DNA from 4 places in the Alteromonas sp. S005 genome. Region 3 is predicted to be linked to each of the others. Evidence: predicted binding sites of a transcription regulator. Region 3 holds the regulator's gene; each other region holds the start of a gene.
What was found. The regulator LexA, encoded in region 3, represses DNA repair genes until DNA is damaged. The targets are predictions, from matches to a motif close to TACTGTATNNNNATACAGTA.
Positions count from the first base shown of each region.

Region 1: a site for LexA is predicted at 1,562-1,581, ahead of V7R55_RS19055 (exonuclease domain-containing protein). Genes of this name have one in related genera too.
Region 2: a site for LexA is predicted at 1,819-1,838, ahead of V7R55_RS07975 (recombinase RecA). Genes of this name have one in related genera too.
Region 4: a site for LexA is predicted at 1,471-1,490, ahead of recN (DNA repair protein RecN). Genes of this name have one in related genera too.

Region 1 covers NZ_JAZETN010000028.1:9,942-13,154, reverse strand. Annotated here, with positions in the region: gene V7R55_RS19055 (exonuclease domain-containing protein) at 1-1,533, opposite strand, end outside; gene V7R55_RS19050 (hypothetical protein) at 1,652-1,939, opposite strand; gene V7R55_RS19045 (CPXCG motif-containing cysteine-rich protein) at 2,129-2,320, shown strand; gene V7R55_RS19040 (flavin reductase family protein) at 2,313-2,942, shown strand; gene V7R55_RS19035 (high-potential iron-sulfur protein) at 3,165-3,213, shown strand, end outside.
Region 2 covers NZ_JAZETN010000004.1:282,662-285,874, forward strand. Annotated here, with positions in the region: gene V7R55_RS07965 (DUF885 domain-containing protein) at 1-1,086, shown strand, start outside; gene V7R55_RS07970 (hypothetical protein) at 1,089-1,601, shown strand; gene V7R55_RS07975 (recombinase RecA) at 1,852-2,592, shown strand; gene V7R55_RS07980 (Y-family DNA polymerase) at 2,595-3,213, shown strand, end outside.
Region 3 covers NZ_JAZETN010000010.1:40,086-43,298, forward strand. Annotated here, with positions in the region: gene coxB (cytochrome c oxidase subunit II) at 1-490, opposite strand, end outside; gene lexA (transcriptional repressor LexA) at 1,073-1,699, opposite strand; gene V7R55_RS12570 (hypothetical protein) at 1,812-3,213, opposite strand, start outside.
Region 4 covers NZ_JAZETN010000018.1:57,604-60,816, forward strand. Annotated here, with positions in the region: gene recN (DNA repair protein RecN) at 1-1,430, opposite strand, end outside; gene dps (DNA starvation/stationary phase protection protein Dps) at 1,774-2,283, opposite strand; gene nadK (NAD(+) kinase) at 2,543-3,213, opposite strand, start outside.

The DNA of each region.
Region 1 (3,213 bases), on a different contig from region 3:
GCGAAGCTGATCGCCAGGCGCTTTAATTTCTTCAAAGCGAAGCGCGCCATCAAACACCATAATATCGGGGAAGCCATCTCGAAGGCTTTCGAAGTCTTTGCACATCATGCGAAGTAAAGCATAAATAGAATCTAGCGCACCATGCTCAATCAGGGCCTCTATGGGCGTAAGCAAATGACTAGACCACATAAACAGGCTGTTCACTTTGCCGTAGTGCATTGTGGCCATTTTGTGGATGTGAAAACGCAGTTTCTCTTTGCTATCAAGAGCACGCAGCAGTGCTTCAATACTTTGCTCAAACTTGGCGTAAAAGTTATTTTGCTTAAGCGATAATGGCCTTCGATCAAACTCTGTAACCAGCGTATCTTCTTCGTAAAGTTGCTTCCAAAAAGTGAGGCCAAATAAACTGCGCCATAACCGATTTTCTGTACGCCAGCCCTCTACGTCTTGCCTTGCATAATGGGCCAATACGCCGCGTTCTACTTGCTGATTTTGGCTTACATCAATATCCAGTGTACGGCTAGCATTTCGAAGCATATCGGTAACCGTGCTGGTGCGCTTTTTATGGTATTTACGGGCATAAAAATCTTCGGCAAACGCCAATAGGGTATCAGATTGAGGGTTATCAATAATGCTTTCTAGTACTTGTTTGACGTCATCTTCTTGGCCGTCTTTGTAGCTTTCTCTTAGCCACTTTTCTTTTGCCTTATCGCTTTGCGCTAGTTTTAAAATGTCTAGCCCTTTGGGCCTATCAAAAGCCAACACTTTAAGCCCCAACGCGTAAAGCAGCTGGTCGCGATAAAAACTCGCAGATACACCTTGTGTAACAGGTAATTCACTCTCTGCAATGGCAAGCAATATATCATTGTTATAAAAGGCCAACTGACTGAAGTGATTAGCGTAAAACCAAGAAGCTTCGGCGTCGCTTTTAGTATCAAAACGCGCTGTGTCGGTTACCGAGTCAGAACGGGTTCTCATTACACCTAAATCACGCATAGAAAACTGATTTAAACGACTTTTGGTGTTGCCAAAATAGAGAAACAGTAAATAGCGAAGCGCATTATCAAACAAACACACCAAATAGTTGTTAAGCGCAAAGCGCTCTGGCCAGCCTCTAGCACCAATATGTTCGTTAAGTAACGTCACGAGTTTGGGCTTAGTGAGAGATGCTAGCCCCTGCGTACTGCCGTATTCAGCAAGAAGTTTCAGCAACGCGTCTTTTGTTAGAACGCCGGCGATATCATTAAGCGATGCGTTCGAAAGGTCGCCAAACCACCCGCTATCAATGAGCCAATCTATCTGTGCTTGCGGTTCGTTGATTTCACTGTAGTTAAACTGGGTTCTGTCAATAACCGCATACTTGCGATTTGCAGCGCGCACCACAATGCATTTTTTGTCATCGTCTAATGCCTTAAAACGCTCAACAAAATCTGCTGCCTCATCACTTAAAAGCATACTGTTAGCACCTTCAAAGAATTTGAGGAACTCGTGAAAATGTGTGAGGTAATAACGTGGCGGTAAATCTTTTCGCATGAGGAATCTATAGCTATGAAAACATCAATAGTGTATATTTATACAGCCAAGTTAATCAAATTAAATCCATAGCGAATATATTTAAAATCTACTGGTCGTTATTAACCCAAGCCATTTATTAAACTCGAACTCGCTGTTTAGACACCCACTGAAAGAACGTTGAAAGCTGCTCGTCATCTAGTAAACGTTGTAAATTAAAATAGTGCTTGGCCAACGTCATCTCATCATAAAAGCGATGTATGCCGCTATGGCACTGCCTACAAATATAGATACCGTCCTGCAGTTCGGCTTTGCTAAAGTGCTTTTTGAAATAGGTGCGTCGGTGCATTTTTTTAGGGATAAGGTGATGATAAGTCAGGCGTGTTTCTCTATTACAACACGGGCAGTTTCCTACTTTATTTGCCACACCATCACCTCTATTCATTCACCTTGCTGCTGTTTATTAGGGCTCATCATCAAGACTTCCATTTAATAATGGCTATGCGATTGCCTCAGCGCATTCTTTTCATAAACAACGGGGTATTTTGCTAAAGAAAATCCACTCGTCTTAGCATTACGTAATAAACACTATTCATGATTAATAAGGCAATGAAATATGAGCTTAACCCGTTCCATGGGCTTCTCCTGCCCTTACTGTATGGCGCCTAACGACGTTGAAATAGATGAGGTTAACGATGTGGGTCAAGTCCAAGTACTCGACTGTCAGGTGTGCTGCCAACCCATAGAGTTGACGACTTATCAGCATGGTGACGATATTCAAATTGAGGCAGAACGAGAAAATGACTAAGCAGTTTACACGCAGCGATATTGACGAACTTGCTCAGCGATACCGAGCTAATCTAGTCAACAGTTTGTCTGGATTCAAATCGGCGACATTGGTGGGTACTACAAACGGCAACACCAACAATTTAGCCATTGTAAGCTCTATCGTTCATGTCGGTGCTAACCCGCCGCTAATCGGGATGATCATGCGCCCACACACGGTCGTACGAGACACCCTTAGCAATATAAAGCAACAGGGCTTTTACACGCTAAATCACGTGTCGTCTGATTGGGTAGACAAAGCGCACCAAACGTCTGCTCGCTATGCTCCAGATGAGAGCGAATTTGAAGCAGTAGGTTTAACGCCGCAGTTTAGTGAGTCATTTAGTGCTCCGTTTGTTAAAGAAAGCCAAATCAAGATGGGCTTAAAGGTGGCGCAACATTTAAAACTGCTTAACGAAACCGAAATGGTAATTGGAGAAATCCAAGAGCTTCATATGCCAGAGAGCATTATTGATGAAGACGGATACGCCGATTTAGAAAAAGCCAACACTGCCTGTATTTCTGGTTTAGATAGCTATCACAGCACTACGCGTATTGCACAATTTGCCTACGCTAAACCTGGTATCCCCCTCGCTAAAAAGTGAACTTGTAGCAGAACAAACGGTCTGAGGCTTATACTCTGGTGGCATCACTCTGAATTTTATTTAATCTAGATCAAGTGAAAATCAGACATTTCATTCGATCTTTTTTCAAAAAGAGATAGTATTTAAACAATACACAAAACCTGCCTCTTTGGGCAGGTTTTTGCGTTTAAGGTACTGAATAAAAAAGAATCATTATCGTTTCTATCTCTTAAGGAGAATGTTATGAAATCTGTAAATCGCCGTGACTTTTTAAAACTGTCGGGCTCTACAG
Region 2 (3,213 bases), on a different contig from region 3:
GCCATAAACAGCAGCGTATTGCCTGCATATCAAATGTTCTATGACTTCATGGTAGATGAATACATTCCCAATGCCCGTGAAGATATTGCCGCAAACAACTGGCCAGACGGCGTGGCATATTACGCCAATAGAGCTAAGCATTACACCACCACGGATATGACGCCTCAGGAAATCCATAATTTAGGTTTGTCTGAAGTAAAACGCATTCGCGCCCAAATGCAGCAAATTGTGGATGAGCTTGGCTTTGATGGCGACATTAACGACTTCATTAGTTTTTTACGCGAAGACCCGCAGTTCTATGCCACCAGCGCTGAAGACTTGCTAAAAGAAGCGTCGTTTATCGCAAAGAAAATGGACGCGAAACTCCCTTCTCTTTTTGAGTATTTGCCAAGAACGCCTTACGGTGTAGCCCCTGTACCAGACGCTATCGCGCCTAAATATACAACGGGCCGTTACATTCACCCTAGCCGCGATGATCAGCCTGGATATTACTGGGTAAATACCTACGCCCTTGATAAGCGCCCTTTATATGCGCTGCCTGCACTGACTTTGCACGAAGCAGTTCCAGGGCATCACCTTCAAATCTCATTAGCAGCAGAGCTTGAAGACTTACCTATGGTACGTCGTAACACCTATATTTCAGCGTTTGGTGAAGGCTGGGGTCTGTACTCTGAGTTTTTGGGTATTGAAGCAGGTATTTACGAAACGCCGTACGACAACTTCGGTCGCTTAAGCTACGAAATGTGGCGTGCGTGTCGTTTGGTTGTTGATACCGGTATGCACACGATGGGCTGGAGTCGTCAACAGGCGGTTGATTATATGATGGAAAACACCGCGCTTTCAGAACACAACGTAAATACTGAAATAGACCGATATATCTCTTGGCCAGCGCAAGCCTTGTCTTACAAGATTGGTGAAATCAAAATTAAAGGCCTTCGCAAGAAAGCAGAGAAAGCAGAGAAAGCATTAGGCGAGCGTTTTGACGTGCGTAAATTCCACCGCGCCGTGTTAGAAAATGGCTCAGTTCCACTGTTTATCTTGGAGCAAAACATCAATACGTTTATAGAAGAACAAAAGGCACAATAAACATGATCGTTGCATTTGGTATTATTGGATTACTTATCCTGTTTTTAATTTACTTTGTGCTGCGAGCGCAGAATTTACAGAAAGAACTGGCGCTATTGCGTCACTCGAATAAACAGAGCAACAACAAGGTTACATATGCTTATCGCAACCTTGTTCTTGTTACAGATGCGTTGGAGAAAAATCTTAATACGCGTATTGAAAGTGCCTATAAAAGCCGCCTTATCGACCAAACTCAATACAATGCACTACACCCGCTTATGCGCAACTTTTCAACCATTATTATGGCTTGTTGTGAAAAAGGCATGTCCCTTGAAGAGTCTTTAAATAAAGCGTTGCAGAATGAAGAAGTCACTCTTGAGGAAGTTCGTGAAGTGGTGAAGGCCCTACCTAGCAACGTTCGCATGGTGTGGGCAAAAAATACCGCCGATGGATTTATAGCTTTTTGCCAAACCGTTACAGCAACCGTAAGCGGTACTGCAGCAAAATCACAAAAAGAACCGTCGACGCAAGAGTAACCTCGCATTCTATTTTTCCTCTCATTAGTACTTCATTAGTGCTATGACGTGCTAGGGTCACCCGCTTTACTATGTAGTTAAGGTAGGCGGCCCTCCACGATATCCCACTCTTTTAAAAGTTTAATCTTTTTACCTTTTCAAACTAATCAGTGAGTTAGCGGTTAAAACAACAAGACAAAAACCTTTTGTCTTGAAAAGGGTTATTGCTGCTCTATAATACTGTATAAAAATACAGTTTATTTTGAGTGCCATGAATAAATCGTTATCCGTGCTTAACAATCATCCCCAAATTTGGCGGGCCAGAAATCAAAAGCAAAGTGAAACTAAATTTTCGCTGGGCTTTCCACGCCTAGATAAAGCACTTAACGGTGGCGTTGCTTCTACGGGGCTTGTGCGTATTGCCTCACTGACCGGCGTGGGTGAGCTTTCATTATTTAAACGAGTTATTTGCCAGCATCGCACGCATAAACTGGTGGTGTTTATTAACCCTCCCGGGTTACTACAGTCACCATGGTTAGAAAACCTGGGGCTGAAAGCACAACAGGTACTCGTAGTTAAAGCAGGTACTGAGCAGGAGTCTTTATGGGCAGCAGAACAGTGTTTAAAAAGTACGGCTTGCCATTGCGTTGTGCTGTGGAGTAATGCGGTAAATCAAAAAGAAGCACGGCGCCTGCAAGTAGCGGCAACGCATAATGACGCACTGTGCTTGCTGTATACTCCCCCGCAACAACAGGCATCATCGTTAAATTATTCAAAAACAAGCTCACAAGCTGATACACCAAGCCAAAGCGACAGTTCATTGCCCATCACTTTAGATATTGCACTACTTGGTAAACCCCACGCTTTATCGGTGAACATACGCAAACAACGTCATGGGTGGCCAAAAGATAACGTTGTTATTTCTCATCAGTGGACCCCTGACAATCACGCCATTAAATGGGCCATGGCACATAACACGCTTTCCGATCAGGCTTTACATTCTGTGAGCTAACAATGCTGTGGGCCTATATTTACTGCTATCAACTCACTTTAGACAGCCACATCAAAGCGGCTAAAAATAAACATGCGCACCGCCAAGCGCTTAAAGGCGATCTTAGAAATGAACCTAGACGCGAAGCTAACAAAAGCTCTTCGTCATTACCGTCGAATACTCCCGTTGCGGTGTACTGCAGTAAAACAAACAAAATTACGCAGTGTAATGATATTGCAAAAAAAGAAGGCATTGAAATTGGGCATGGGCTAGCTCAAGCGGCGGCGCTATGCCCTTACGTGCATATTCTGCCTTTCAGTGAAGAAGCCGAAAAGCATATGCTGACGCAGTTAGCCCATCGGCTTTATCCACTGGCTTCTGACATCGTATTAGACAACCACATTCACTCAAATAGTGTAAACGGTCTGGCTGTAAGGCTTGATAACCTAACTCATTACTATGGCGGTCATACGCCACTGTGGAAAACTTTAAGTCAAACTCTGGCAGAAGCAGATATTCGCTATCATTTTGCTAGCGCATGGACAATTGAGGCCGCAAAAGTATTAGCGCTTCATAAATTTAATACCTACTTACATACACCCAATGACATAAAAAAGGCGCTAAGTACGTGCCCGCTTTCTA
Region 3 (3,213 bases):
TTTCTATTTGCTCACGCTGAGTAGCAAGCAGAGAGTAAAACTCTACGTCGCTGTCCATATATTTGTAGTGCCATTTCCACTGAGAGCCGGTTACCAACACGGTCATGTCAGGCTCAGACGTATCTTCCATTGCTATAAGGGTGTTCGCCGCAGGCACAGCCATAAAGATTAGAATAAGAAAAGGAACAACGGTCCACGCAATTTCAACCTTCACGTTTTCGTGAAAATTAGCGGGCTTAGCTCCACGAGACTTACGATGTAGATACATTGAGGCAAACATAACCCCAAACACTACAACCGCAATCCCTACACATATAAAGAACATCAGCATATGAAGGTCATAAACCTGCCCGCTGATATCGGTTGCACCACGTCTTAAATTGAGTGAAGAAACTTCTTCACTAGCTTCTTGCGCAAGAAGCAATGGGGAAAGAAGCAAAATAGGTATACTAGAACACCATTTTGCAATAATGGTCGTTAGTTGTTTCACTCAGCACCTCCGTAATAGCAAGACCAAAAACGCTGATTTTTTTGCGCGATGCCCTACCAAATGGTTTGCGAACGATTGACCCATAACCTCAACTTGTAAAACAAATTTAGAGTCATTGTTATTATTTTGTTAATCTTTGTCTAAGAATTGCGCAATAATTCCGTGCCGTCTAGTCTTTTCTGTTAAAAATTTAACGAAGCGTTCAATTTTTAATCATTTGCAATGGCAGCCTAACGTTACGCTTTGAATAAAGGAGTAAATTGGTAGCTGTTGAGACGGGGTAAAATCAAACGCGCATTTTGAACAAGGCATGTGAGCTTACGAGCAATCATTTGAGCGAAAAATCAACGAGTAACGTGCTATCGATATTTATTTTCAAACAAATTTTCAAATAATGAATGCATACCTAAAAATTCATTCACAGGCAGAATGGCTTTTGCGTGCTGCTTAATATTTATACTTTAGGTCATGATTGGACGAGGTATTGCGCGCTGCTAACTTAAGAAAACTAGCAGAAATATAGCAACAAAAGGCATTAAAAAAGCGGCTAGGGCGCCGCTTTTTGCTGAAGATGTTAAAACCTTACATCCAGTCGGCGTTTCTTATGACACCCACGGCAATACCTTCTATGGCAAAAGGCTCGCTGGCAAGATCTACTTTAATTGGCGAAAACTCTTCATTTTCAGCATGAAGTAGGACTTCACGACCGCGTTTTTCTAAACGCTTAACCGTAACGTCTTCATCCACCCGCGCCACAACGACCTGACCATTGTGGACATCAGTCGTGCGATGCACCGCGAGGAGATCACCATCTAAGATACCGATGTCCTTCATACTCATGCCGTTTACACGAAGCAAAAAGTCTGCCTGAGGCTGAAACAAAGCAGGATCGACTTTGTAGTGCGATTCGACATGTTCTTGCGCCAAAATTGGCTCACCAGCCGCTACGCGCCCGATTAGAGGCAAACCTTCTTCTTCTGATGCTGTATCCTCAAGGGGGATATTGAGCTTAATACCACGGGAGGTACCAGGTAAGATTTCAATTACGCCCTTACGCGCCAATGCTTTCAAATGTTCTTCTGCTGCATTGGCAGAACGAAAACCAAGTTGACGAGCAATTTCCGCACGTGTAGGCGGCATTCCCGTTTCTTGCATGGTTGTTTTAATAAGTTCTAAAACTTCAGTTTGTCGAGCTGTGAGTGGGCGCATAAAAGACCTGTCTGTTCATACAGTTCCTGTAAGTATATACACCTAAAAACAAATAACAAGCACTTGCCGCGTCTTTTGCTACACGCATGAGTCTGCGACAAGTGCAGTATCCTTATTTTGCCAGAAGGGCCATGTCCGAGTTACCTATTTGTAGCTCCAACTCTCCATCACTGTTTTTGCGGGTACGCATACCATCAACGTTTTGCAGCCCCAATAGCGGACTGTGCCATACCGCATGCCCTTTATTATCAATCTCAACTACTTGGTACCCGATGCTGTCATAGTAATCATACGAATAGTCGTAATCATCTGGCTGATGGATGGCGAGGATCGACTGGTTAGACGATGTCGTTGGTATAGCTGCTATCTTCTGAGGGTAAAAAGACAGCGCTATAGTCTCTTTCAATGCTAATGCTTCGCTTGTCACGTCATACACATTGATCGTTGAATAATCTCTGTCCAGACACACAAACTCAAGGTCACTATCGCTATCAAAATTTACTGTGAGCAGTTGATCGCAAGTAGTTTCCAACTCATTTAACTCAACAAACTCACCGTCCTGCATTTTATAGAGCTTTAACGAACGATACCCCCCGACAGCAAAATAATGCACTCCATTACTTTCTGAAACAGCCAGCGCGTTGATTGAAAAATCGTTGTTGATCGCGTCAATTAGCACCTGATTTTCAATATCAAACGCTTTAAGTCGATCGTTTTCCACGACAACTGCATCAGCGTAACTGTCGCTATTCACATCTAGTGCTTCAATAAATGATATTTGACTGTTGTGATTTTGACTCAGTGTCCACTGAACAGAATTATCCGAAAGTCTCACCACATTGAACGACGAATTATAGTCCAGCGCCCCTATAAATAACTCACCCACACCGTCATTATTGTAGTCTGTAACAACGGGCTTGCTGTCGTTATAGGCGTCTTCACCAACTTCGCCACTTATCGCAAACTCATCGTCTTTGTTTACTGATAAAATTTGAATAGATGAATCGTAATTGCTTGTGTCACTGACAAAGACAGCTCTTTCGTCATTGTCACCGTAGGGAGCCCAGCCTGCAGCGTGATATTTATAAGCGCGCGGCGCACTTTCAATATCTGCCAATGCATACTCACCGCTAGCGTTCTGTTGTGCGACTAAAACTTGGTTGTCACCAGTCCAAATGATATCTGGCACATTGTCGTTATCTAAATCATCGATAAGAAGTGACATAGCGCTGTACGTGTTGTGAGCGATAGCCCACTGCTCAGAAATTTGACCCGCATCGAATGCAAAGCCTTTCACCTGTCCCCACTGACATTCGGATACCACCACGAGCCCTTTAGCAGCTGAGCTTTCATTGGTGTAGGCTATATCGCAAATGTCTGGATGTTCCAGCGTGGCTAAACTGTTTTTAGATACTGCTGAGTAAATTGAGATATGGTTCCAACTATCAGCACCGATGATTTCATCGACACCATCGTCATTCATATCGCCCACCACAACAAACATGTTGCTAAAC
Region 4 (3,213 bases), on a different contig from region 3:
ACGATAGACGCAGTTGGTCCGCTGATACCTGTATCGACCTCATCGAAAATCATGGTAGGCGTAGCGTGATTGTCACTTGCGATCACCTGGATAGCTAGCCCTATACGTGACAATTCACCACCTGACACCACTTTTTCTAACTTGTCTGCATCCTGGCCAGGGTTGGTAGACACTTTGAACTCGACAATATCAAGACCTGTACTAACTGGTTTCTTAAGCTCGTCGTACTGAATTTGAATATCTACTTTTGCATGAGGCATATTCATCTGACGAATCTGAGCCTCAATATCTTTACTTAATTTATTTGCAGCACGTTGTCTGCTTTCAGATAACCCTTTAGTCGCCGTTAGGTATGTTGCTCGCGCTTCCTCTACTTCGCTTTCAAGTGTTCCCAAAAGGGTTTCTTGTTCAGCCAGCGAGTTAAATTCGGCGGCTAGTTCTTGATGGTGTTGATACAGCCCTTCTGGCATCACGCTATGTTTGCGTGCCAGCTCCATCGCCTTAGCATAGCGCGCTTCCACTTGCTGTAGGCGAAGCGGGTCAATCTCTAACTGATCGCAGTAGCTGCGCAGCTCCCCCGCAGCTTCTTCTACTTGAATTGCCGCGTCGTTAAGTAACGCTATCATAGGCGTAAGGCTTGCATCATGAGCTTCTAATTCGCCCAAGCGTTCAATGCTGCTTTGAATCACCGATAATGCATTGCCTTCATCATTTTCGTATAAATTGTAAACGCTGGTCTGCGCTTGTTCTAAAAGGCTTTGTCCATTGCTTAAACGTTTGTGCTCTATTTCCAACTCTTCGAACTCGCCTTCTTCAATAGCAAACTCATCAAGTTCTTGAACCTGATACGTTAACAGCTGAATTCTATCTTCTCGCTGCTGCGCTTGCTCTTGAAGTGTTTTTAGCGTGCGTTGCTTATCACGCCAGATTGTGTGAGTTTCTGTAACTTGCGCTAACAGCTCATCATGCTTAGCGTAACCGTCGACCAGTTCTCTTTGATGATCTTCTTTAAGCAATTGGAGGTGGGTGTTTTGGCCGTGAATGGCCAATAGATACTGCCCTAAGCCTTTTAACTGCTGAAGTGAAGCGGGAATGCCATTGATAAACGCTTTTGAGCGACCTTCTTTAGAAATAACTCTGCGAATAAAGCAACTATTTTCATCCTCGTCAGAGGTGAGCTCATGCTCGTCGAGAAAGGTTTTAGCTAATGCGTTACCGCTCAAGGAAAAGTGTGCGATGATTTCAGCTTTCGTACTTCCTTTACGCACTGCATTTGCGTCGGCACGTTCACCTAAGCATAAGCTTAACGCATCAATAGCAATTGATTTACCTGCGCCGGTTTCACCGGTTATTGCAGTAAGCCCGTTTTCCAGTTGAACCGACAATTGTTTTACAACAGCAAAATTTGAAATAGAAAGATGCGCTAACATAACCACACTCGAATAAGTTGAACATGATGATATATACAGTAACTGATAATATATACAGTATTTTAGCTGTGTAAAGTTAAGTCGAGAAAAAATTGCGTAAATATTAAGGAGTACTTTAATAAACTTATTAAAATCAGTGTTATAAGTTTGGTGGATTATGTGGGGTTACGAGTAACCTGTAGAAGTGAAACTAGTGTGAATACGTGCTCTACGGAACTTTATACAGTACTAATCTAAGTGAAAATTCGATAGCAAAAAGGAGAGCCTAGGCTCTCCTTTGAAGTTTCAACTTTGATTAAATTAAAGATAGCCAGATGACTATCTAAAATTCATTAGTTGAACCTTATTGCTGTAATTCGCCACTTCCAGATTCAATGTGGGCGCGGACGAACCACTGAAATTGTTCTAAGTCGGCTAGCTGACCGGTGATCATATCTTCCGATACTGGGTCAATTTCACCGAGTAGCTCTAGCGCTTTTCTATGGTCACCATTTACGCCATCGTACACGGCATCTAGCGCTTTAAGGTGATCAAGTACTAAGCCTTTACCTAGTTCATAGTCTTTCCAGCTACGACCTTCAACGATGGCTTTTGGTGTGCCTTTGGGTACGCCACCGAGTGTAGCGATTCGCTCGGCAATGGTATCGGTCATTTCACGTACCGCATCAACCTGAGGGTCTAACATTTCATGTACCCCAATAAAATTTGGTCCTACTACATTCCAATGAATGTGCTTCAACGTTAACTGTAAATCTAATAGTGCAACCAATCGCTGATCCAATACCTTGATTGTTTTGGCAGCAGCATCGTTATCCATTCCGGGGGCTGTAAATTTGATATTGGTGTTACTCATGATATCTCCTATTGAATGCAAATAAATTAGCACGATGAAAAACATCAAGAGGGTCAAAATTTCACTGACCCTGTGCCAACGACTTACTTTGACAGTTGCAACGGGTATGCCGAAATCTGAGATTTTTATAAGTACAAGTTTTAACTGGGGAAATTTAACAAGATTAAAAAATCTTTATTTTTCAAGCCTGTAGCGACTAAGAAAAAGCTACAGGCTAATGTAATAAATGCACGTTAGGTGAGAAGAATGGGGAATAAGGCTAGTAAAGCTTACTGCCCCAACCTAGCTTTTTGCGAAGTACGTTGAAATAGCTGTAGCCTTTAGGATGAACAAGATGAAGCTTGTCTACGCTCTTGTTAATGCGAATTTCATCACCGGGAAGTACGGGTAGAACAATATGGCTATCGCAACTCACTTGCAACGAGTCACTGTTAACCTTTGATACTTTCATCGATACTTGACTGTCAGCATCAACAACAATGGGCCGACTGCTCAGTGTGTGAGGAAACATAGGCACCAGCGTTAGTGCATCCAGCTTTGGCATAATGATAGGGCCACCGGCAGATAGGGAGTATGCAGTCGAGCCTGTAGGTGTGGCGACAATTAATCCGTCGCTACGCTGACTGAATACGAATTGTTCATCGATATAAATTTCAAATTCCATCATATGAGCAACTTTGCCGTGGTGCAGCACCACTTCGTTTACGGCAGAGTTGTTACTTTTAAGCTTTTCGTGCCGATAAACTTCTACTTCTAATAAGAAGCGCTCTTCAACCACGCAGTCGCCATCAAAGATAAGGTCAAGCTGTTGAACAATATCATCAGGGTGAATATCTGTTAAAAATCCGAGATTACCGCGGTTTACGCCTACAACGTGAATGTCAAAACGCGCCAGTACACGCGCAGCGCCAAGCATGCTGCCGTCACCAC